DNA from 4 places in the Streptomyces sp. NPDC005393 genome. Region 3 is predicted to be linked to each of the others. Evidence: riboswitches for the same ligand, from Rfam matches in the RefSeq annotation. Region 3 holds a riboswitch; each other region holds the start of a gene.

The links. Region 3 has a riboswitch for cyclic di-AMP ahead of ABZS71_RS05065 (transglycosylase family protein). Riboswitches for the same ligand answer to the same signal wherever they lie in the genome.
Positions count from the first base shown of each region.
Region 1: it holds a riboswitch for cyclic di-AMP, as region 3 does, so the genes downstream of both, ABZS71_RS04095 (M23 family metallopeptidase) here and ABZS71_RS05065 (transglycosylase family protein) in region 3, are expected to answer to the same signal.
Region 2: it holds a riboswitch for cyclic di-AMP, as region 3 does, so the genes downstream of both, ABZS71_RS07280 (M23 family metallopeptidase) here and ABZS71_RS05065 (transglycosylase family protein) in region 3, are expected to answer to the same signal.
Region 4: it holds a riboswitch for cyclic di-AMP, as region 3 does, so the genes downstream of both, ABZS71_RS09605 (NlpC/P60 family protein) here and ABZS71_RS05065 (transglycosylase family protein) in region 3, are expected to answer to the same signal.

Region 1 is NZ_JBEXFG010000002.1:369,734-374,739, reverse strand. Features, by position in the region: gene ABZS71_RS04105 (pitrilysin family protein) at 1-708, shown strand, start outside; gene ABZS71_RS04100 (pitrilysin family protein) at 729-2,111, shown strand; cyclic di-AMP (ydaO/yuaA leader) riboswitch at 2,330-2,493, shown strand; gene ABZS71_RS04095 (M23 family metallopeptidase) at 2,508-3,302, shown strand; gene ABZS71_RS04090 (GntR family transcriptional regulator) at 3,542-4,306, shown strand; gene ABZS71_RS04085 (HPr family phosphocarrier protein) at 4,468-4,749, opposite strand; gene ABZS71_RS04080 (GNAT family N-acetyltransferase) at 4,947-5,006, shown strand, end outside.
Region 2 is NZ_JBEXFG010000005.1:11,445-16,450, forward strand. Features, by position in the region: gene ABZS71_RS07275 (aldo/keto reductase) at 26-970, opposite strand; gene ABZS71_RS07280 (M23 family metallopeptidase) at 1,078-2,259, opposite strand; cyclic di-AMP (ydaO/yuaA leader) riboswitch at 2,271-2,407, opposite strand; gene ABZS71_RS07285 (hypothetical protein) at 2,400-2,570, shown strand; gene ABZS71_RS07290 (PP2C family protein-serine/threonine phosphatase) at 2,725-4,041, opposite strand; gene ABZS71_RS07295 (DUF6227 family protein) at 4,386-5,006, opposite strand, start outside.
Region 3 is NZ_JBEXFG010000003.1:121,781-126,786, forward strand. Features, by position in the region: gene ABZS71_RS05040 (carbohydrate ABC transporter permease) at 1-35, shown strand, start outside; gene ABZS71_RS05045 (DUF72 domain-containing protein) at 42-800, opposite strand; gene ABZS71_RS05050 (hypothetical protein) at 797-1,036, opposite strand; partial or broken gene ABZS71_RS05055 (phosphoribosyltransferase family protein) at 1,189-1,815, shown strand; gene ABZS71_RS05060 (DUF1876 domain-containing protein) at 1,869-2,138, shown strand; gene ABZS71_RS05065 (transglycosylase family protein) at 2,210-3,475, opposite strand; cyclic di-AMP (ydaO/yuaA leader) riboswitch at 3,481-3,657, opposite strand; gene ABZS71_RS05070 (DUF4232 domain-containing protein) at 3,945-4,676, shown strand; gene ABZS71_RS05075 (hypothetical protein) at 4,837-5,006, shown strand, end outside.
Region 4 is NZ_JBEXFG010000007.1:103,621-108,626, forward strand. Features, by position in the region: gene pcrA (DNA helicase PcrA) at 1-1,900, opposite strand, end outside; cyclic di-AMP (ydaO/yuaA leader) riboswitch at 2,366-2,528, shown strand; gene ABZS71_RS09605 (NlpC/P60 family protein) at 2,536-3,717, shown strand; gene ABZS71_RS09610 (L,D-transpeptidase) at 3,822-4,496, opposite strand; gene ABZS71_RS09615 (hypothetical protein) at 4,678-5,006, opposite strand, start outside.

The DNA of each region.
Region 1 (5,006 bases), on a different contig from region 3:
GCCTGGGTCGAGAAGTACTTCGGCTCCATCCCGTCCCACGACGGCAAGCGGCCGCCCCGCGAGGGCACGCTCCCGGATGTGATCGGCGGGCAGCTGCGCGAGGTCGTGGAGGAGGAGGTCCCGGCCCGCGCCCTGATGGCCGCCTACCGGCTGCCGCACGACGGCACCCGTGAGGCCGACGCCGCCGACCTGGCGCTGACCGTCCTCGGCGGCGGGGAGTCCTCCCGGCTGCACAACCGCCTGGTGCGCCGCGACCGCACCGCCGTGGCCGCCGGATTCGGGCTGCTGCGGCTGGCGGGCGCGCCCTCGCTCGGCTGGCTGGACGTGAAGACCTCCGGCGGCGTCGAGGTGCCCGCCATCGAGTCCGCCGTCGACGAGGAGCTGGCCCGCTTCACCGAGGAGGGGCCGACCCCGCAGGAGATGGAGCGCGCCCAGGCCCAGATCGAGCGCGAATGGCTGGACCGGCTGTCCACGGTCGGCGGCCGGGCCGATGAGCTGTGCCGGTTCGCCGTGCTGTTCGGCGACCCCCAGCTGGCGCTGACCGCCGTGGAGCGGGTGCTCGACATCACCCCCGAGGAGGTGCGGGCCGTGGCCGCGGCGCGGCTGCGCCCCGACAACCGCGCCGTGCTGGTCTACGAGCCCGTGCAGGGCGCGGACGCCGCCGCCGAAGCCGACGACACCGACGCAGAAGGGGAGGCGGCCCAGTGAGCGACGCCGTCACCGCGACCATGACGTTCCACCCGCAGCCGCAGGGCGGTGCCCCGAAGCCGTGGGCCTTCCCGGCCCCCGAGCGCGGTGAGCTGGCCAACGGCCTCACCGTGCTGCGCTGCCACCGCCCCGGCCAGCAGGTCGTCGCCGTCGAGATCAATCTGGACGCCCCGCTCGACGCCGAGCCGGCCGGGCTCGACGGCGTCGCCACGATCATGGCGCGCGCCCTGTCCGAGGGCACCGACAAGCACGACGCCGAGGAGTTCGCCGCCGAGCTCGAGCGCTGCGGCGCCACCCTGGACGCACACGCCGACCACCCCGGCGTCCGCGTCTCGCTGGAGGTCCCGGTCTCCCGGCTGCCCAAGGCGCTCGGCCTGCTCGCCGACGCCCTGCGCGCCCCCGCCTTCCCCGACAGCGAGGTCGAGCGGGTGGTGCGCAACCGGCTGGACGAGATCCCGCACGAGCTGGCCAACCCCGCCCGCCGCGCCTCGATGGCCCTGGCCAAGGAGCTGTTCCCGGCCGAGTCGCGGATGTCCCGGCCGCGCCAGGGCACCCAGGAGACCATCGAGGGCATCGACGCCGCGGCCGTACGGGCCTTCTACGAGGCGCATGTCCGGCCCTCCACGGCGACCGCCGTCGTGGTCGGCGACCTCAGCGGCGTGGACCTCGAGAAGGCGCTCGCCGACACCCTCGGCACCTGGAAGGGCGGCGCTGCCGCGCCGCGCCCCGTCCCCCCGATCATCGCCGACGACACCGGCCGTGTGGTGATCGTCGACCGGCCGGGCGCGGTGCAGACGCAGCTGCTCATCGGGCGGATCGGCGCCGACCGCCACGACCGGATCTGGCCCGCGCAGGTGCTGGGCACGTACTGCCTGGGCGGCACCCTCACCTCCCGGCTCGACCGCGTGCTGCGCGAGGAGAAGGGCTACACCTACGGCGTGCGCGCCTTCGGCCAGGTGCTGCGCTCGTCGCCCCCGTCGCCCGCCGGCGGGTCCACGGGCGCCGCGATGCTGGCGATCAGCGGCTCGGTGGCCACCGAGGTCACCGGGCCCGCGCTGGAGGACCTCTGGAAGGTGCTGCGCACGCTGCAGGAGGAGGGTCTGACGGATGCCGAGCGCGATGTCGCCGTGCAGAACCTCGTCGGTGTCGCCCCGCTGAAGTACGAGACGGCGGCGGCCGTCGCGGGCACCCTCGCCGATCAGGTCGAGCAGCACCTTCCGGACGACTTCCAGGCGCAGTTGTACGCCCGCCTCGCGGAGGCCGGGACGGTGGAGGCGACCGCGGCGGTGGTGAGCGCCTTCCCCGCGGACCGGCTGGTCACGGTGCTGGTCGGGGACGCCTCGGTGATCGCGGAGCCGGTCAAGGCGCTGGGCATCGGCGAGGTGCGCGTCATCTCGGGCTGATTCGCCCGGAGTCGGCACGGCGGGCCGACGAGCCATCAGCGGAAGGACCCTGGCGTCGCATGAGACGCCAGGGTCCTCTCGTATGCCCGTTTTATAGAGAGATCGCTTGTTTGGTTTGTGGCGAGAGCAACAAAAACCCGGATCTGTTTGGTGATCGAAAGATGCCCCGTTTAGCGTCAGTCCGGCTGTTCGCCAGTTGCACGCCGCACCCGCGGCACGGACAGCCATCGCCGAGTCCCCGTACGGCGCGAGCCAGGGGAGCCGGGGACCCACATGTCCCCAGGGGTGAATCGTGCGCCTTCCCCGGCCGGGGGAGGGGCTCGTAGGAGACCTTCCTGCTCCGAACCCGTCAGCTAACCCGGTAGGCGAGAAGGAAGGAAAGGAGTGCGCCAGCCTATGGCGTCCACCAGTGCCGCCGGGAAGCACCGCCGTCCCCGCAGGGCCACCGTCCGCACCGGCGCGAACTTCGTGGGCATCACCACGGTCGCTTCGGGTGTCGTCGCCGGGATCGCCGGACCGGCCTTCGCGGCATCCGATGAGGCCCCCGCTCCCCAGGACACCGGTCTGCGCCAGGCGATCGTGATCGGCGACGGGCTCGCCGGCCACATCGAGGAGCAGGCGCAGGCCCAGGAGAACGCCGCCGCTCAGGCGGCGGCCAAGGCGCGGGCGGAAGCGGTCGCGCGCCAGGAGGCCGCCAGAAAGGCGGAGGCGGCGGCGAAGAAGGCCAAGGCGGAGCGCGAGGTCAAGGTGCGCGCCGCGCGGGAGGCCGAGCGCAAGCGTCTCAACACCTTCGTGTCGCCGGTCACGGGCTCCTACGTCTCCACCGGCTACCAGGCGTCCAGCGGGCTGTGGTCCTCCGGCAGCCACACCGGGATCGACTTCCACGCCGCGTCCGGTACCTCGGTGCACGCTGTCGGCTCCGGCGAGGTCGTCGAGGCGGGCTGGGGCGGCAGTTACGGCAACAACGTCGTCATCAAGATGAACGACGGCACCTACACCCAGTACGGCCACCTCTCGTCGATCGGCGTCTCGGTCGGCCAGAAGGTCACCCCCGGCCAGCAGATCGGCCTGTCGGGCGCCACCGGCAACGTCACCGGCCCGCATCTGCACTTCGAGGCCCGCACCAGCCCGGACTACGGCTCGGACATGGACCCCGTGGCGTACCTGCGCTCGCACGGCGTCAACGTCTGACCGTCGCCAGGACTCATCGCGAGCACTCACCGCGAAGACGTGACGCGAAGGCCCCGTCCGGCTCTTGGGTTCCAGGGACGGGGCCTTCCGCATGTCCACTGCACGGTGACCAAAAAATATCCATGAAATCCCTCCCGCCATCGGAAATTCCGGCCGCTTGGAATAGAGTCGTCAAACGCGTGCCAATCAGGTGCGTTTCGCGGGCATTAAGGCGGAGGTTCGACAATGCGGGTCCGTAAGTGAGCGGGGATACGACCGCGATCCAGGGCGGCCGGCGGATTTCGGCACACGCGGTGTGCACCGCGATCCGCGACGACATCGTCTCCGGAACCTTCGCGCCCGGCAGCCGGCTCACCGAGGAACTTCTCGCCCGGCGCTACGGCGTTTCGCGGGTGCCCGTCCGCGAGGCGCTGCGCACCCTGGAGTCCGAGGGCTTTGTGACGACCCGGCGCCACGCGGGCGCGTGCGTCGCGCAGCCCTCCGAGCGCGACGCGGCCGATCTGCTCGACATCCGCGCGCTGCTGGAGCCGCTGGGCGCCGCCCGCGCCGCCCAGCGGCGCACCGAGGCGCATCTGAAGGTGTTGCGCGGCCTGGTCCGGCTCGGCCAGGAGCGGGCCCAGCGCGGCCAGTTCAGTGAGGCGCGGTCGCTGGGCGACTGGTTCCACGAGACGCTCGCCCAGGCGTCCGGCAGCCCGAGCCTGGCCGGGCTCCTCGTCCAGCTGCGGCGCAAGACCGCGTGGGTGTACGCGGTCGATCCGGCCCGGCAGATCGTGCCGCCCCCGGCGCCGGGCGGTGCGGGGCGCCCCGATCCGAGGGTGCGGGCCGTCGAGTCCTGGGCGGAGCACGGCGCGCTGGTGGACGCTGTCGCGCGCGGTGACGCGGACCGGGCGCGGGCGCTCGCCACGGCGCATACCGAGCGCGCGCTGTCGGAATTCCGGTTGCGCCGCCCTGTTCCGGTGAGAACTTCGAAACATTCCGTAAACACGGCAAGCGGCCGGAATTAACAGCGGTCCCGTATACAGCTGAGGGGGGGAATTCTCGGCGCGCTATCGCGGCTCGGTCTTCGTCGCCGAGTCCGGCCGGAATGAGAAAAACAACAAATGGGGCCGCGGTGACCTGAATGGTCACCGCGGCCCCGTCCCTCCGAATGCGGATTCGGAGGGAATCAGACGGTCTCCGGAAGCTCCTCCAGGCCCTCCGCCACCAGCTTCGCCAGACGGTCGAGCGCGACCTCGGCGTCCTCGGCGTCGGACGCGAGAACGACCTCCTCGCCGCCCTGAGCGCCCAGGCTGAGCACGGCCAGCATGGAAGCGGCGTTGACCGGGGTGCCGTCAGCCTTGGCGATCGTGATGGGGACGCCGGCGGCGGTGGCCGCCCGGACGAAGATCGACGCAGGGCGGGCGTGCAGGCCCTCGGCCCAGCCGATGTTGATGCGGCGCTCAGCCATGGTGTTGCCCTTCAGGTGTGGCGGGTTGCTGTTGTCTAGACCAAAATCATACGGTGTCCGTATGCATCCGGGCCATGCCCGAGTGAGTCCGGGCATGCCCGGACCGGCCCGATACGGACCTTCCCCCGACACCCGCGCTCAACGCAAGGGTGTCCATCATTCGGACCCCCCTGTACCAGGCCCGTACCCTGGGCCGCATGCGGATCCCGTCGGACCACCACGCCTACCCGACCCACTGGGAAGCCGACGTGGTGCTC
Region 2 (5,006 bases), on a different contig from region 3:
GGAGCGCCCGCCGGCGGCGGGAGCGTCAGTCCGAGGCTGAGGTCAGGAGGTCCAGTTCCGGCTGGGTGAGCTTGAGGTCGGGGGCCGCCAGGAGGGCGGGGAGTTGGGAGACCGAGCGGGCGCTGGCGATGGGGGCGGCCACCGTGGGCTGGGCCAGGAGCCAGGCGAGGGCGACCGTGGCGGGTTCGGCGCCGTGGTTGGCGGCGACGTCGTCGAGGGCGGCGAGGACCTTTTGGCCGCGCTCGGATTCGAGGTGCTGGGCGGCGCCCGTCGAGCGGGGGCTGTCGACCGTGGTGCCCGGGCGGTATTTGCCGGTGAGGAAGCCGGACGCGAGGGAGTAGTACGGGAGCGTCGCCAGGCCGTGACGGGTGACGACGTCGGCCGTCTCGCCCTCGAAGGTGTCGCGCGAGACCAGGTTGTAGTGGGGCTGGAGGGCGACGTAGCGGGCGAGGTTTTCCTTGGTGGAGAAGTCCAGGAGGGATTCGAGGCGCTCGGCGCTGATGTTGGAGGCGGCGATCTCGCGCACCTTGCCCTCCCGGACCAGCTCGTCCAGGGTGGTGGCGATCTCCTCCACCGGCACCGACGGATCGTCGTAGTGGGTGTAGTAGAGGTCGATGTAGTCGGTGCGGAGCCGCTGCAGGGATTCCTCGACGCCCGACCTGATGGCGGAGGAGATCAGACCGCGGCGCTCCGGGGAGCCGCCGCCCACCTTGGTGGCGAGGACGATATCGGCGCGGTTGCCGCGGGAGGCGAACCAGTTGCCCAGGATGGTCTCGGACTCGCCGCCCTGATTGCCGGGGGCCCACGCCGAGTAGACGTCGGCGGTGTCGATGAAGTTGCCGCCCGCCGCCGCGTAGGCGTCGAGCACCTTGAAGGACTCGGCTTCGTCGGCCGTCCAGCCGAAGACATTGCCGCCGAGGGAGAGCGGGAAGACGGGCAGATCACCGATCTTCTGCTTGTTGTCAGCCATGCATGGTGTCAACGTCCGCGCCAACGATGTTGTTCCGGAACCGGCGCCGATACGGAACCGGCGGCCCTGGCGTCAAGGGGGGAGAGAGCGCCAGGGCCGCCGGAGTATCAGGGGTTCTGCCCGTGGTCGCGCAGCCAGGGCATCGGGTCGATCGGCGAGCCGCCGCCGGGCCGGACCTCGAGGTGGAGGTGCGGGCCGGTCACATTGCCGGTGGCGCCGACGCGGCCGATGACCTCGCCCGTCGTCACCTTGCCCGAGGTGACGACCATGGACGACAGGTGGCAGAACCAGAGCTCGGTGCCGTCGTCGAGGGTGAGCACGATGCGGTAGCCGTACGAACCGGCCCAGCCCGCCTGCGTGATGGTGCCACCGTGCACCGCCTTGACCGGGGTGCCGGTCGGGGCGGCGAAGTCCTGGCCGGTGTGGTCGGCGGACCACAGGTCGCCGGCCTGGCCGAAGCCGGCGGTCAGGGTGTACGAGGCGACGGGGAGGGTGTAGGCGGCGGCGACTTTGGCACGGCGCTCGGCCTCGGCCTTCTTCGCGGCGACCTCCTTCGCCTTCTGCTCGGCGGCCTTCTTCGCCGCGGCGGCCTCGGCCTTGCGCTGCGCCGCGGCGTCGGCGGCCTTGTTGGCGGCGGCCTTGGCCGCGGCGACGCGCTGGTCCTCGTCGGCGGCGTTCTGCTGGTTCTCGGCCTGCTGCAGGATGCGGGCGCGCAGCGCCTCGCCGGCGTCGGTGGTGCCGCTCTTCTCGTCCTCGGCGGTCAGTCCGACCTGGGAGAGGGGGGCTGTGCCGGGCGTCGAGGAGCCGTCGTCGTCCGAGACCCATGAGCCGATGCCGGGCAGATCCTTGGCGGCCGGGAGCCGGTCCTGGACCTGGTCGGCGACGTGCGCGAGATCCGGCATGGAGATGGGTGCCGCCGGACGGTCCTTGGCGCTCGCCATACCGCCGGCGCCGACCGCCGCGATGACGCCGACTCCGAGGACGGCGCTGCTGCGCGCCATGGTCCCGCCCCGCTGCTTGCCGACGCGGTGTCGGCCGCGCAGGGGAGCGATGGAGTCCTCGGTGGGGTTCCACTCCTCCCAGGGCTCGGTGTCGAACCCGGGATCCGAGCCGTCGGACGCGCCCCCATCGGCGTTCCGGCCGGCGATCCCCTCGGCGACGAAGCGGCCGTCCCCAGCGCCCATCCCGGCGCCGGCGTCAAAGCCGGGGCCGTAGGCGGTGGCGGTCCCGAGACCGCCTCCGGAGGAGCGGTACGGAGCCTCGTTTAGGGCAGACCTGTTGGACGCCACTGGGGCGCACTCCTTTCCTTCCCACTCGCCTACCGGGTTAGCTGACGGGTTCGGAGCAGGAAGGTCTCCTACGGGTCAGGTTCGACCCGATTCACCCCAAGGTGGTGGTTCCCCGGTTCCCTTGGTGCTGCTGTGGTGCTGTGCCGCTGCTGGTGCTGGTGCTGCTGGTGCTGCTGGTGCTGCTGGTGCTGCTGGTGCTGCTGGTGCTGCCGCAGTGCGTATGGGATTCGGCGACGGCGCACGGTGCCGCCCTGGCGACGGTTGTGACGACCGCGCTGCGTTATCGAACGTTAATAGCTGGCGCCATGTGATTCCAAGCTCTTATGAAGAATCCGCGCAGCTTTGGCGTGAACTTAGGAACCAAGAGGGGGCATATAGGGGCGAGTCGACACCCCGGGAAAGGGTTGGCAAAAACCTTGATCCGCTGATCGTGCATCAATTGTTATGCGGAGCGATCCCAGTCGACTACGGACGGTGGTCGCCCTCGTGCGCCCGCCCGTTCCCGTTCCCGTTCCCGTTCCCGTTCGTCCGCTTCGTCCGCCCCGGCGCGCGGCGGACCGCCAGCAGCGCCATGTCGTCCGAGGTCCCGCCGCCCGTATGCCGCTCGACATCGGCCACCAGCACGTCCAGCAGCTCCCCCGGCCCCGAGAAGGTATGGCCGCGCAGCCGCTCCTTCGGGTCGTAGAACTTGCCCTGCCGGTCGCGGGCCTCCGTCACCCCGTCCGTGAACAGCAGCAGCGTCTCGCCCTCCGCGAACCGCAGCTCCGTCACCCGGTCGGGCCAGCCGCCCAGTTCCCCCATCCCCAGCGGCAGCGCGGACGCCTCCGGCTCCAGAGCGCGCACCTTGCCGTCCCCCCGCAGCAGCAGTGGCGCCGGATGGCCGCGGGTGATCACGCGCAGGGTCGACTCGCCGCGCGGGATCTCCGCCAGTACGGCCGTCGTGAACCCCTCGGAGACCTCCAGATCGGCCCGGCGTGCGCCCTCGCGCTGCAACGCCCGCTCCAGCCGGCCCGCCAGCCCCTCCAACGTCGCCTCCTGCTCCGCCGCCTCCCGGAAGGCGCCGATGAGGATCGCGACGATCTCCACGGCCTGCAGCCCCTTGCCGCGTACGTCCCCGACGACCAGCCGGATGCCGTGCGGGGTGTCCTGGACCGCGTACAGGTCACCGCCGATCGCGGCGAACTTCTCCGCCGCCACATAGCGCGCCGCGATATCCAGACCGGCGAGGCGGGCGGGCGGCACGGGCAGTACGGCGCGCTGGGCCGCCTCCGCGACCCCGCGCGCCGAGGCGAGCCGCCGGTCGCTGCGGCGTACGACGCGGTTGATGACGAACGCCAGCAGGGTGACGGTCGCCACCGTGATGATCTCGGTCGCCGCCTGGGTCGGGTCGGGTACGCCGTGCAGCTCGGCCAGCAGACACGCGGCGGCGACGGCGAGGACCCCCGTGACGGCGGTCGGCCGCAGCGGGGAGAGCGCGGCGGCGACCAGCGGGGCGGCGGCGAAGAAGGGGGAAGCTGTGTAGCCGGGCGGGGCGGCCAGGTCGAAGAGGATCCCGCCCAGGAGGAGCAGGCCGGGAATCAGCTGGGCCAGCCGATGGCCTGACGGGCCCTTGGGCGCCTCCTCCGCCGCGCCGGGCCCGGCGGTCCCTCCGCTGGGCGCGCTGGTGTCGACGAGCATATGGAGCCGGGCGCGGGGCCGGCTACGGGTGTCGGCCAGCCGGGCCCAGGCCGTACGCCGCTCCGCACGGGCGCCCGTACGAGCCCTGATCCCTCGCACCCGCACCGGCTTGTCTCGCTTTCCCTGATCCCTGGTCCGCGCACCGAGCGCCCGGCCGTCGCGTCCACCGCCGTCCCCAGGCTTCCGGCTGACGGGCCGCCAGGCGAATCGGTGTCGGCCATGTGGGTGCGTCGGCGCGGGGGCGTCGGCGCGGGGGCGTCGGCGCGGGGGCGTCAGCGCGAGTACGTCAGCGCGAGTACGTCAGCGCGAGTACGTCAGCGCGAGTACGTCAGCGCGAGTACGTCAGCGCGAGTACGTGGGCGCGAGTACGTGGGCGCGAGTACGTCAGCGGGTCGGTGCGTCCAGCGGACGGGCGCGTCCGCGTGGGCGCGTCCGGCACGCGGACGGGATCAGAGGTCGACGCCGAGCGCGCGGGCGTGGCGGTCGGCCGCCAGCTCCGCCGAGACCTCGTCGAGGTAGACCTCGCACACCAGCCGCCCGTCGCGGGTCAGATTGTGCTCCAGCTCCCACAGCACGATCTCGTCACCGCCGGCGAGCAGGAAGGCGTGCTCGTAGAAGCGGCACCAGGTCGCGTCGGGGCCGCCGGAGCGGCGGCGCGGCTTGGGCGCGAGGGCGATGTCATGGGCGAACGCGGTCGCCAGCAGCCGCTCGGTGTCCTCGCCCGGCCGGTCGGGGTTCTCCGCGCGGCGCAATACGCGGCGGGCGTGGTCGGCCGAGTTGTCGGCCACGTACGCGCGCGGGGACTCCAGGGGCTCGGCGGCGTGCAGCAGCTGCTCGGGCAGCCACAGCGGTAATCCGTCGAGCTCCTCCCAGCGGGCGCCGCCGAGGCGGTCGTGGACGCGGCGCTCGGCCAGCGCCAGGGCGTCCTCGTCCGCGTAGAGCTCGTACAGCGGGCTGCCGTCCTCGCCGGTGTTGTGCTCCAGCTCCCACAGCAGCAGGCTGCTGCCGTCGGGGAGCAGGAAGACATGCCGGTAGGTGCTGTAGCCGAGCCGGCCGCACCGCTCATTGCA
Region 3 (5,006 bases):
TCGAGGGCATGCTGGGCGGAGCGGTGAAGGAGTGAGATTCCCTAGAGGGACGGTGTGCGGCTGACCGGGCGGCCGAGGCGGGAGATGGAGCGGGCGAGGGCGACCGCGTCGTGGACGGCCGCCCCGCCCGTGTCGTTGTTGAAGTACGCGTAGACATCGGCGTCGGCCGGCCAGGTGTCATCGACGCGGCGGGCCCAGGTGGCGAGCGCCTGTCGGCCGTAGCGCGGCGCGGGCTGGGCGCGGCCGCCGTGGAAGCGGAGGTAGCCCCACTCGGCGGTCCGCCACAGCGGCGTGACCGGGCGGGAGTCCCGGTCCGCCCAGCAGAGCGCGGCGGCGCGGCGCTCCAGCACCGCGCGGATCTCATCGGTCCACCACGAGGCGTGGCGCGGTTCGACGGCCACCCGGGTCTCGGAGGGGAAGCAGCGCAGACAGGCGTCCAGCAGCTCGCCGTCGGCCCGCAGGGTCGGCGGCAGCTGCAGGAGTACGGGGCCCAGCCGGTCGCCGAGGCCCTCTGCGTGGGACATCAGCCGCGCCACCGGCTCGCTCGGGTCGCGGAGCCGCTTGATATGGGTGAGATAGCGGCTGGCCTTGAGCGCCATCACGAAGTCGTCGGGGGTGCGCTTGCGCCAGGCGGCGAACTGATCGCGGTCGGGCAGCCGGTAGAAGGCGTTGTTGCTCTCGACGGTGGCGAAGGCACGGGCGTATTCCTCCAGCCACAGCCGCTGCGGGCAGCCGGCCGGGTAGAGGTCGCCACGCCAGTCCTTGTACTGCCACCCCGACGTGCCGACCAGGACGGTCATGCTTCGCCCGGATGCCAGGGCGGCCACTGCCCCGGCCGGTCGGCCCAGTGGACCTGTGCCGGGTCGTCCAGGTCGATACCGGGGAAGGCCTGCCGGACGCGCGGTTCGAACTCCTCCCGCTCGAGCGGCTCACAGCCGAGGCCCCGCAGCCGCACCCGTCGGTACCGGCTGTCGGATTCGAATGATTCGACGAAGACGGGGTATCCGGATGCGCCCGGGCTGGTGGCGTGCTCCATACCTCCAGGGTGCCGCAGCCGTCCGCATCCGCGCGTCGGGAGCGCCGGCCGGGGCCCGCCTGATTGCGGACGGGGACATTCTCGGATTGATTCGGATGGGTCCGTAGGGGACCCGATGGATTCGGCAGAGAGCCTTGTGCCGGGGGTGAGCGATGATCTTCACCGACCGTGTGGACGCCGGGCGGCGCCTCGCCGGGCGGCTGCGGCCCCTGGGCGAGGAGAAACCCGTGGTGCTCGGGCTGCCACGGGGCGGGGTGCCGGTGGCCTTTGAGGTGGCCCGGGCGCTGGAGGCGCCGCTGGATGTGATCATCGTCCGTAAGCTCGGTGTCCCCTTCCACCGGGAGCTGGGCTTCGGCGCCATCGGGGAGGGCGGTGTCCGTGTCGTCCACGAGGCGATCATCCGGATGAGCCGGGCCGACGCGGAGGACCTCGCGGAGGTGGAACGGACCGAGCAGGTGGAGCTGGACCGCCAGGCGCGGCGGTTCCGCCGGGGCCGGTCGCGGATCGCGGTCGAGGGCCGCACGGTGATCGTCGTGGACGACGGGATCGCGACCGGCGCTACGGCACGCGCCGCCTGCCGGGTCGCGCGGGCCCAGGGGGCGGCCCGGGTGGTTCTGGCCGTCCCGGTGGCGCCGCCGGACGCGGCCGCGTCGCTGCGCGAGGACGCGGACGAGGTGGTGTGCCTGTCCAGGCCCACGGACTTCTCGGCGGTGGGGGAGTGGTACGAGGACTTCTCCCAGACGGGAGACGCCGAGGTGGTGGAGTTGCTGTCCCGGTCGACTGGAGAGACGGGAGAGGCGCATCCTGGAAGGTAACGCAGGAGGTGATCGCGATGGAGACGATCGTGGGATGCGACATACAGATGGAATTCCGTGAGATCGGTCCGCTGACCGAGGCGGTCGTTCGGCTCAGGATGCATGACGGCACGGAAATGCTGGCCCAGGGCCGCGCGAACCGGAATCCGGACGACCCGGCACAGCCGAGAGTCGGTGAGGAGATCGCGGCAGCGAGGGCGCTGACCAATCTGGCCCACCGGCTGATCGGCAAGGCGGGTGGCGACATCGAGGAAGTCACCCACGCCAAGGCACATCTGGCGATGTAGGAAGAGGGAGCGTCTGCCGCGGTGGCCCCACCGCGGCAAACGCTGCTGCGCGGACGCCGGTCAGCCGCCGCTCAGATGTGGACGCCCTTCGACCGGAGGTAGGCGAGCGGATTGACATCCGAGCCGTAGTCGGGGTCGGTGCGCACCTCGAAGTGCACATGCGGACCGGTGCTGTTGCCGGTCGAACCGGACCGGCCTATCTGCCGGCCGCCGGCGACCGTCTGGCCCACCTGGACGGACAGCGACGACATATGGGCGTACTGGGTGTACATGCCGTCGGAGTGCCGGAGCACCACCTGATAGCCGTATGCCCCGCCCCAGCCCGCCGCGACCACCTCCGCCGGGCCCACGGCCCGCACCTGGGTGCCGACGGGGACGGGGAAGTCGGTGCCGGTGTGATGACCGCTCGACCAGCTGCTGCCGGATACGCCGTACGGGGTGCCCACCAGGGTGCTGCCGACCGGGGTGGTGAAGGACGAGGACGAGGACGAGCGGGTGGCGGTGTCCGTCTGCCGCTTCGGCGGCGTGCTCGTGTGCGCCTGCTCCCGGTCACCGCGCTGCTGGGGGCGCTGGGTGAGGGTGGTGCGGGGCGCGTCGGCGTGGGTGTCGAGGGCGAGCCGCTGACCGGGCAGGATCAGATTCGGATCGCTGCCGATGACCCGGCGGTTGGTCTCGTAGAGCCCCTCCCAGCCGCCCGCGACGTTCTGCGCGTCGGCGATCCTGGAGAGCGTGTCACCGCGGGCGACGGTGTATGAGGGGGACTGCGGAAGAGCCTTCGCCGTGGCCTTGGGGGTGGCCTTCGGCGCCGCCTCGGTGGTGGCTCTCGGGGCGGCCTTGGGGGCCGCCTCGGTGGCGGCCTTCGGGGTCTGTGTGCCGGATCCCTGGCCGCCGGATCCCTGGCCGCCGGATCCCGGGGTGCCGGATCCCGGGGTGCCCGGGGAGGTGTCCGGGGCGGGGCCGCCGCGCGTCAGGCCGGCCTTCACCGAGCAGATGGGCCAGGCGGTTGGCCCCTGGCTCGCGAGCACCTTCTCCGCGACCGCGATCTGCTGAGCCTTGGAGGCCAGGTCGGCCCGTGCGGCGTGAGCGGTGCCGCCGTACGCCTGCCAGGTGCTCTGGGTGAACTGGAGCCCACCGTAGAAGCCGTTCCCGGTGTTGATGCTCCAGTTGTTGGCGGACTCGCACTCCGCGACGTTGTCCCAGGTGCCGACGGAGGCCGCGTTCGCCTGGCCGACGCCGATGAGCGGCAGGGCGACCCCGGCGCCGCCCGCGGTGACCGCGAGCGAGGCGCGGGAGACGCGACGAGGCCGGGGCCGGCGGTGACGTCCGCGTGCAGCCATTGAGCTCTTCCTCTCCTACGCCTGCGAGGTGAGCTGTCGGGTTCGGGCTGGAGTTGCCCGGCCACCCGCACACGGTGCTTTCCACCGCGGCGTGCGTCTTCACCCCAAGCCGTGCCGCGCGGATCGCGGTACGGCGCCTACCTGGTTCCCCCGCTCCCGCCGTGACAGGTCGTCGTCACACCCCCTCGGCCGACGGCGGGACTCGGCGCTCCGGCGAAGGAGACCCGTGCAGCGAAAGCGACGGGTGCCGAACAGTAATCACATCGATTTGGTCACGACAAGACATCGAGACTGTTTGCGGTGAACAATCCGGAATGGGAAGTGGCTCAATAATGTGATCAATGTACCGGGAGACATAAGGCCGTCGACGCGGGGAAGGGAGACCCGAAGGGGGAATGGACGGGAGGCATCGGGGCACTCGCCCTCGCGGCCGGTGACCCGGCAGATGGCTGACCTCGGGAGGTCGCTCATGGTGCAACGGAACGGCACGACGACTCCACGGTCCCGGCCGCCTCGGCCACTGGCCTTATGCGCGCTGCTCGTCGGCGCGCTGGCCACGGCCACGGCCTGCGGCAGCGACACCGGGGACGGGGCGTCCTCGCCTCCCGCCTCATCCGTCGCGGCCGCCTCGTCCGCCGCGACCACCTCCTCCGACACGGCCACATCGTCCGTAAGCACCACTCCGCGGAGCGAACGGCCCGTGTCGCACAGCGCGAAGCCCCCCACGGCCTCGGCGCACACCTCCCCCTCGCATGCCTCCTCGTCGGCGCCCGCCGCCGCCTCCGGCGCGCGCCGGATCTGCTCCAAGGAGCAGTTGACGCTGACGGTCGGGCGGATGGATGTGGGCGCCGGGAATGTGTATCTGCCCCTGGTCCTCACCAACAAGGGCACCTCGACCTGCACCCTCACCGGGTTCCCCGGCGTCTCGCTGCTCGACTCCGCCGGCTCCGCGATCGGCGACCCCGCCACCCGGCGCGGCCCCACGCACTCGACGGTCTCCCTGCCGCCGGGCGGCAGCGCCTCCACGAGCCTGCATACGCTCAACGAGGGCATGACCGACACCCCGTGCCGGCGCACCCCCGCCGAGATCCGCGCCTATCCGCCGGATTCCTTCGGGGCGATGAAGGCGCCGGCGCGGTCCTTCCGGGTGTGCGGAGGCGTCTTCGAGGTCGAGGCGGTCCAATCCGGAACGGGCACCTGACACCGGCATCCAAGGCGCCCTCTCCCTCGCGCTGAAGTGTCCGAAAATCTTGACAAGGCAGGCGCTGACTGGCCGTGTTCACCCTTTCGCAATCAATAGGGGTAGGTCACCATGGGGATGCCTCACATGAGCCGGTGTGTAGCGTCCGGAGGGGGACGGTGTGATGGAGCGAGTCGCGGCCGAGGTCGAGACGGAACTGCTGGACCTTTCGGGAGCGACGCTTGAGGAACTGGACGGCAATCAGGAGTTCGCCCTCGCGATCCAGCGCTTACTCAACCTCGTACAGTCCCCGCCGACGCGCGCGACCTCGGCCGATACCAAATCGGGCTG
Region 4 (5,006 bases), on a different contig from region 3:
TCAGCGTGATGACGCCCGACCCCTCGGTGTCCTCGTCCGGGATCTGGTCGGAGTCGGCGACGAGCGCGACCTGCTCCAGGAAGTCCGCGAGCGTGCCGGGGTTCTCCTCGCCCCGGTCCTGCTCGAACTCCATGGCCACGGCCGCCAGCTCCTGGAGGTTCTCGATGCGGGTCTCGTCCTGCGGGTCCGTGGACGCCTGGAGCTCGGCCAGATAGCCCGTGCGCTCCAGCACCGCTTCCAGGACGGTCGCGGCGCCCGCCCCCGACTCGACGATGGTCCGCAACTCCTCCATCAGGGTGTTGAACCGCTTGACCGCGTTCGCCGAGCGGGCCGCCATGCCGTACGCCTCGTCGACCCGGCGCAGCGCCTGCGGGAAGGTGATCTTCTCGCGCAGCGACAACGCGTCGATCATCGCCTCCGCGCGCTCCCCGATGCCGCGCTTGGGCACATTCAGGATCCGGCGCAGCGGGACGGTGTCCTCGGGGTTGGCCAGCACCCGCAGATACGCGAGGACGTCGCGGACCTCCTTGCGCTCGTAGAAGCGCACCCCGCCGACGACCTTGTACGGCAGCCCGACCCGGATGAAGACTTCCTCGAAGACACGGGACTGGGCGTTGGTCCGGTAGAAGACGGCGACGTCTCCCGCCTTGGCGTCGCCCGCGTCCGTCAGCCGGTCGATCTCATCGGCGACGAACTGCGCCTCGTCGTGCTCGGTGTCAGCCACATAGCCGGTGATGGTGGCTCCGGCGCCCGCCTCGGTCCACAGGTTCTTCGGGCGGCGGTTCTCATTGCGCTCGATGACGGCGTTGGCCGCGCTCAGGATCGTCTGGGTCGAGCGGTAGTTCTGCTCCAGCAGGATCGTCCGCGCGGCCGGGTAGTCCTCCTCGAACTGGAGGATGTTACGGATCGTGGCGCCCCGGAAGGCGTAGATCGACTGGTCGGCGTCGCCCACGACGCACAGCTCGCCGGCCTCCTCACCGGTGCCCACCAGCTCGCGCACCAGGGTGTACTGCGCGTGGTTGGTGTCCTGGTACTCGTCGACGAGGACATGGCGGAAGCGGCGGCGGTAGTGCTCGGCGACGTCCGGGAACGCCTGGAGCAGATTGACCGTCGTCATGATGATGTCGTCGAAGTCGAGGGCGTTTGCCTCGCGCAGCCTCGACTGGTACATGGCGTACGCCTCGGCGAGGGTCTTCTCAAAACCGTCCGCCGCCTGCCCGGCGAAGGTCTCCTCGTCGATCAGCTCGTTCTTCAGGTTGGAGACCTTGGCACTGAAGGACTTCGGCGGGAACCGCTTGGGGTCGAGATCCAGATCCCGGCAGACGAGCGCCATCAGCCGCTTCGAGTCGGCGGCATCGTAGATCGAGAACGAGGACGTGAAGCCGAGCTTCTTCGACTCGCGGCGCAGGATGCGGACGCACGCGCTGTGGAAGGTCGACACCCACATGGCGTTGGCCCGGGGGCCGACCAGCTGCTCGACCCGCTCCTTCATCTCCCCCGCCGCCTTGTTCGTGAAGGTGATGGCGAGGATCTGCCCGGGGTGCACACCGCGCGCGCCCAGCAGATAGGCGATGCGGTGGGTGAGCACGCGGGTCTTGCCGGAACCGGCGCCCGCGACGATCAGCAGCGGCGCACCGGTGTGCTCCACGGCGGCCCGCTGCTGCTCGTTCATCCCCTCGAGCAGGGCGGACGGGTCCACGGCGGGGCGCGCCGCGCCGTCCCGGTAGTACGCCTCTCTGGGCACGGGCGCGTCGAAGCCGGTGCCGAAGAGGTGGTGCGGCACGCCCTCACCACCTGCGGGGCCGTGGTCCGCGGGACCCTCACGGTCCTCGGGCGGCGGGGGCTCCTCGTCCGAGTGCCCGAGGTCCGCCAGGAAGCTGTCATCAAAGAGGCTGCTCATCGCTCACCGAGTCTAAGCCGCCCCACCGACACCGTACGCGCGGATATCACGAACCGAGCGGCCCCGGCGGCGGATGCCCCGCCGCCGCCCCCGCCCCCGGCGCGGCCGGGGCCGGCCGACCGAGGCCGACGGAGAGGGCCCCGAGCCCCCAAGGCCCCCGGCGGCCCCCGCCTCCAGCGGCGCGGGGCCCGGCGCCGACCGCAGCCGACGCAGCGGGCTCAGCCGGTGCAAGTCGAGGGCCGGTGGAGAGGGCCGCGGCCTCGCCGCCGGGGCGCAGGGCCCGGCGCCGGCCGGGGGCGGGGCGGGCCCCGGGGCGGCCCTGGCGCCCAGTCGCCGGGTCGTTTCGGGCAATACGACCACCAGCCTTCACAAGAGCACCACGAGTTGGTTACCGTCCTCCGTCAGGCAGCCCGTACACCCGTCGGCGACCGCGTCGACACGGGCAGCCTCCGCCGAGTCCGGCCCCGTCGTGAGACGCGGCAGCCGGAGCCGGGGACCCACAACGCAACACCGGGGTGAATCGGCCCGCGCGACGGCACCATGCGTGTCAGTCGTACGAGCCGTAGGGCAACCTTCCGAACCGCCCGAACCCGACAGCTAACCCGGTAGGCGGTCCACGGAAGGAGTCGCCACCCTTGGCGTCGCACCGCAAGCCGCGGACCCGGATATCGGCCTCGCTCACCGGTCAGGGCCGCCGTACCGCTGTCGGGGTCACCACCGCCGCCCTGGCCTCCGTCACGCTCCTCTCCCAGACGGCGAACGCCGTGCCCGGCGATCACAAGCCGGCCGCCACCCAGTCGATCGAGAAGGTCAAAGAGAAGGTCGACACCCTCTACCACCAGGCGGAAACCGCCACTCAGCGCTACAACGCCGCCAAGGAGCGCGCCGACCAGCAGCGCGTCAAGGTCGACCGGCTGCTGGACAAGGTCGCCCAGCGCACCGAGAAGCTGAACGAGGCGCGGCGCACGCTCGGCAACTACGCCGCCGCCCAGTACCGCGACGGCGGCATGGCCACCAGCGCCGCGGCCCTGCTGTTCTCCAACGATCCGCAGGACATGTTCGACCAGTCCCATCTGATGGACCGGATGAGCGGCAAGCAGAAGAAGGCCGTCGACGACTTCGAGGCGCAGCGGACGAAGGCCGCCAAGGAGCGCGGTAAGGCCACCGAGAGCCTCGCCTCGCTGACCTCGTCGCAGAAGGAACTGAGGACCCAGAAGAAGTCCGTCCAGGACAAGCTGACCGAGGCCCGCCGGCTGCTGGCGAATCTGACCGCCAAGGAGAAGGCGCGGCTGGCGGCGATCGAGAAGAAGAAGGAAGCGGAGGCCCGCCGTAAGGCCGCCGTGCTGGCGGAGAAGCAGCGGAAGGCGGCGGCCGAGCGCAAGCAGCAGGAGCAGAACGACAGCTCCGGCTCCGGCTCCGGCTCGACGACCCCCTCCACGCCGTCGGCCCCCTCCGCCCCCTCGAACAGCACCAAGGCGGCCCAGGCGATCGCCTTCGCGAAGTCGCAGCTCGGCAAGCCGTACGTCTGGGGCGCGACCGGCCCCAACTCCTACGACTGCTCAGGGCTGACCCAGGCCGCCTGGAAGGCCGCCGGGGTGTCGCTGCCGCGCACGACCTGGGACCAGGTGAAGGCCGGTACGCGCGTCTCGACGTCCGACCTCCAGCCGGGCGACCTGGTCTTCTTCTATGACGACATCAGCCATGTCGGGCTCTATACAGGCGACGGGATGATGATCCACGCGCCCAAGCCGGGTGATGTGGTGAAGGAGGCTCCGATCACCGAGATGCCGATCTACGGAAGCGTACGGCCGGCGTAGTGCGCGGTGCGGCTGCCCGGGCGCCGGGCAGCCGCACCATCGGATCAGGTCGGATCAGGTCGGATCAGGTCGGATCGGATCGGCTCAGCTCGGATCGGATCGGCTCAGGTGCCGGGCTTGCGCCCGTAGACGTACACATCGTCGCCGTTCTTCAGCAGGCTCCAGTACTTCTTCGCGTCGGCCGAGCGCATGTTGACGCAGCCGTGGGAGCCGGGCGGGGACCATACGCTCCCCGCGATCGAGTGGAACGCCTCGCCGCCGTCGAAGAACTGGCTGTACGGCATGGCGACGTCATAGAGCGTCGACCAGTGGTCGATGTCCCGCCAGTAGATCTTCTTCAGCCCGGTGCGGGTCTCGTACCGGTCGCGCCCGGTGCGCACCGGCACCGGCCCGTACACCAGCCGGGAGCCGTCCTGGACCCAGCTCAGCTGCCGGGTGAGATCGACGCAGGCGATACGGCCCTTGTTCGTCGGGCACTTTCTCGCCGCGTTCGGATCGTGTAGCGCCGCCTTCTGGGTGTTGATGAGGCTCATGACGCCCCAGGTGACGGGGCCCGCGTAGCCGATGGTCGGGCTGATGCCGTGGTTGATCTGGAACTTCTGGATCGCCAGGCAGTCCGCTCGTGACTGCCGCCCGTCGACCGGGCGGCCGAGGAACTTCTCGGCCTGCTTCTGGTACGGGCCGGTGCTGGTCGTGCACGACGACGCGGCCGATGTCGGCTGTGCGGCCGTCGCGGCCTGTGCCGGACTGGCGGCGGCCATCGCGAGCGGCACCACCATGCCCATCAGCCCCAGCGCGGCCCCCGCCCGGCGCCCCCGACGGCTCTTGATTGCCCCCACTACCCCCATTGCCACTCCCTCCGAACTGTCTTGGTCTTCTTGAAGACAGCTCGCGAGTGCAAAGGGTTGCACGTGGTATCAGTCCGTTATCTGCCGCTATCTGTCGCTCAGAGGCGGACGATCAGGTCCACAGCACCGCGATGAAGATGTTCGCCGTCGTGAGGGCGCCCACCGCGCCGAAGACCTCCGGCTCCACCTTCTCCTCGTCCCGCTTCACATAGACCAGGCCCAGAATCACAATCAGCAGCGCCAGCTTCACTCCGATCTTGAGCGTGTTGAGGCTGTTGTCCTCGGCCTGGTTGAGGCCGACCAGCGCCACCCCGGTCACCAGCATGGTCAGCGCCCCGTGCAGCATCGCCGGGACCATCCGGGCCTCGCCCGACCGCATCGCCTTCATCTGCGTGAGGAAGCCCCCGAGCAGCGCGGCGATGCCGACGATGTGCAGACCGA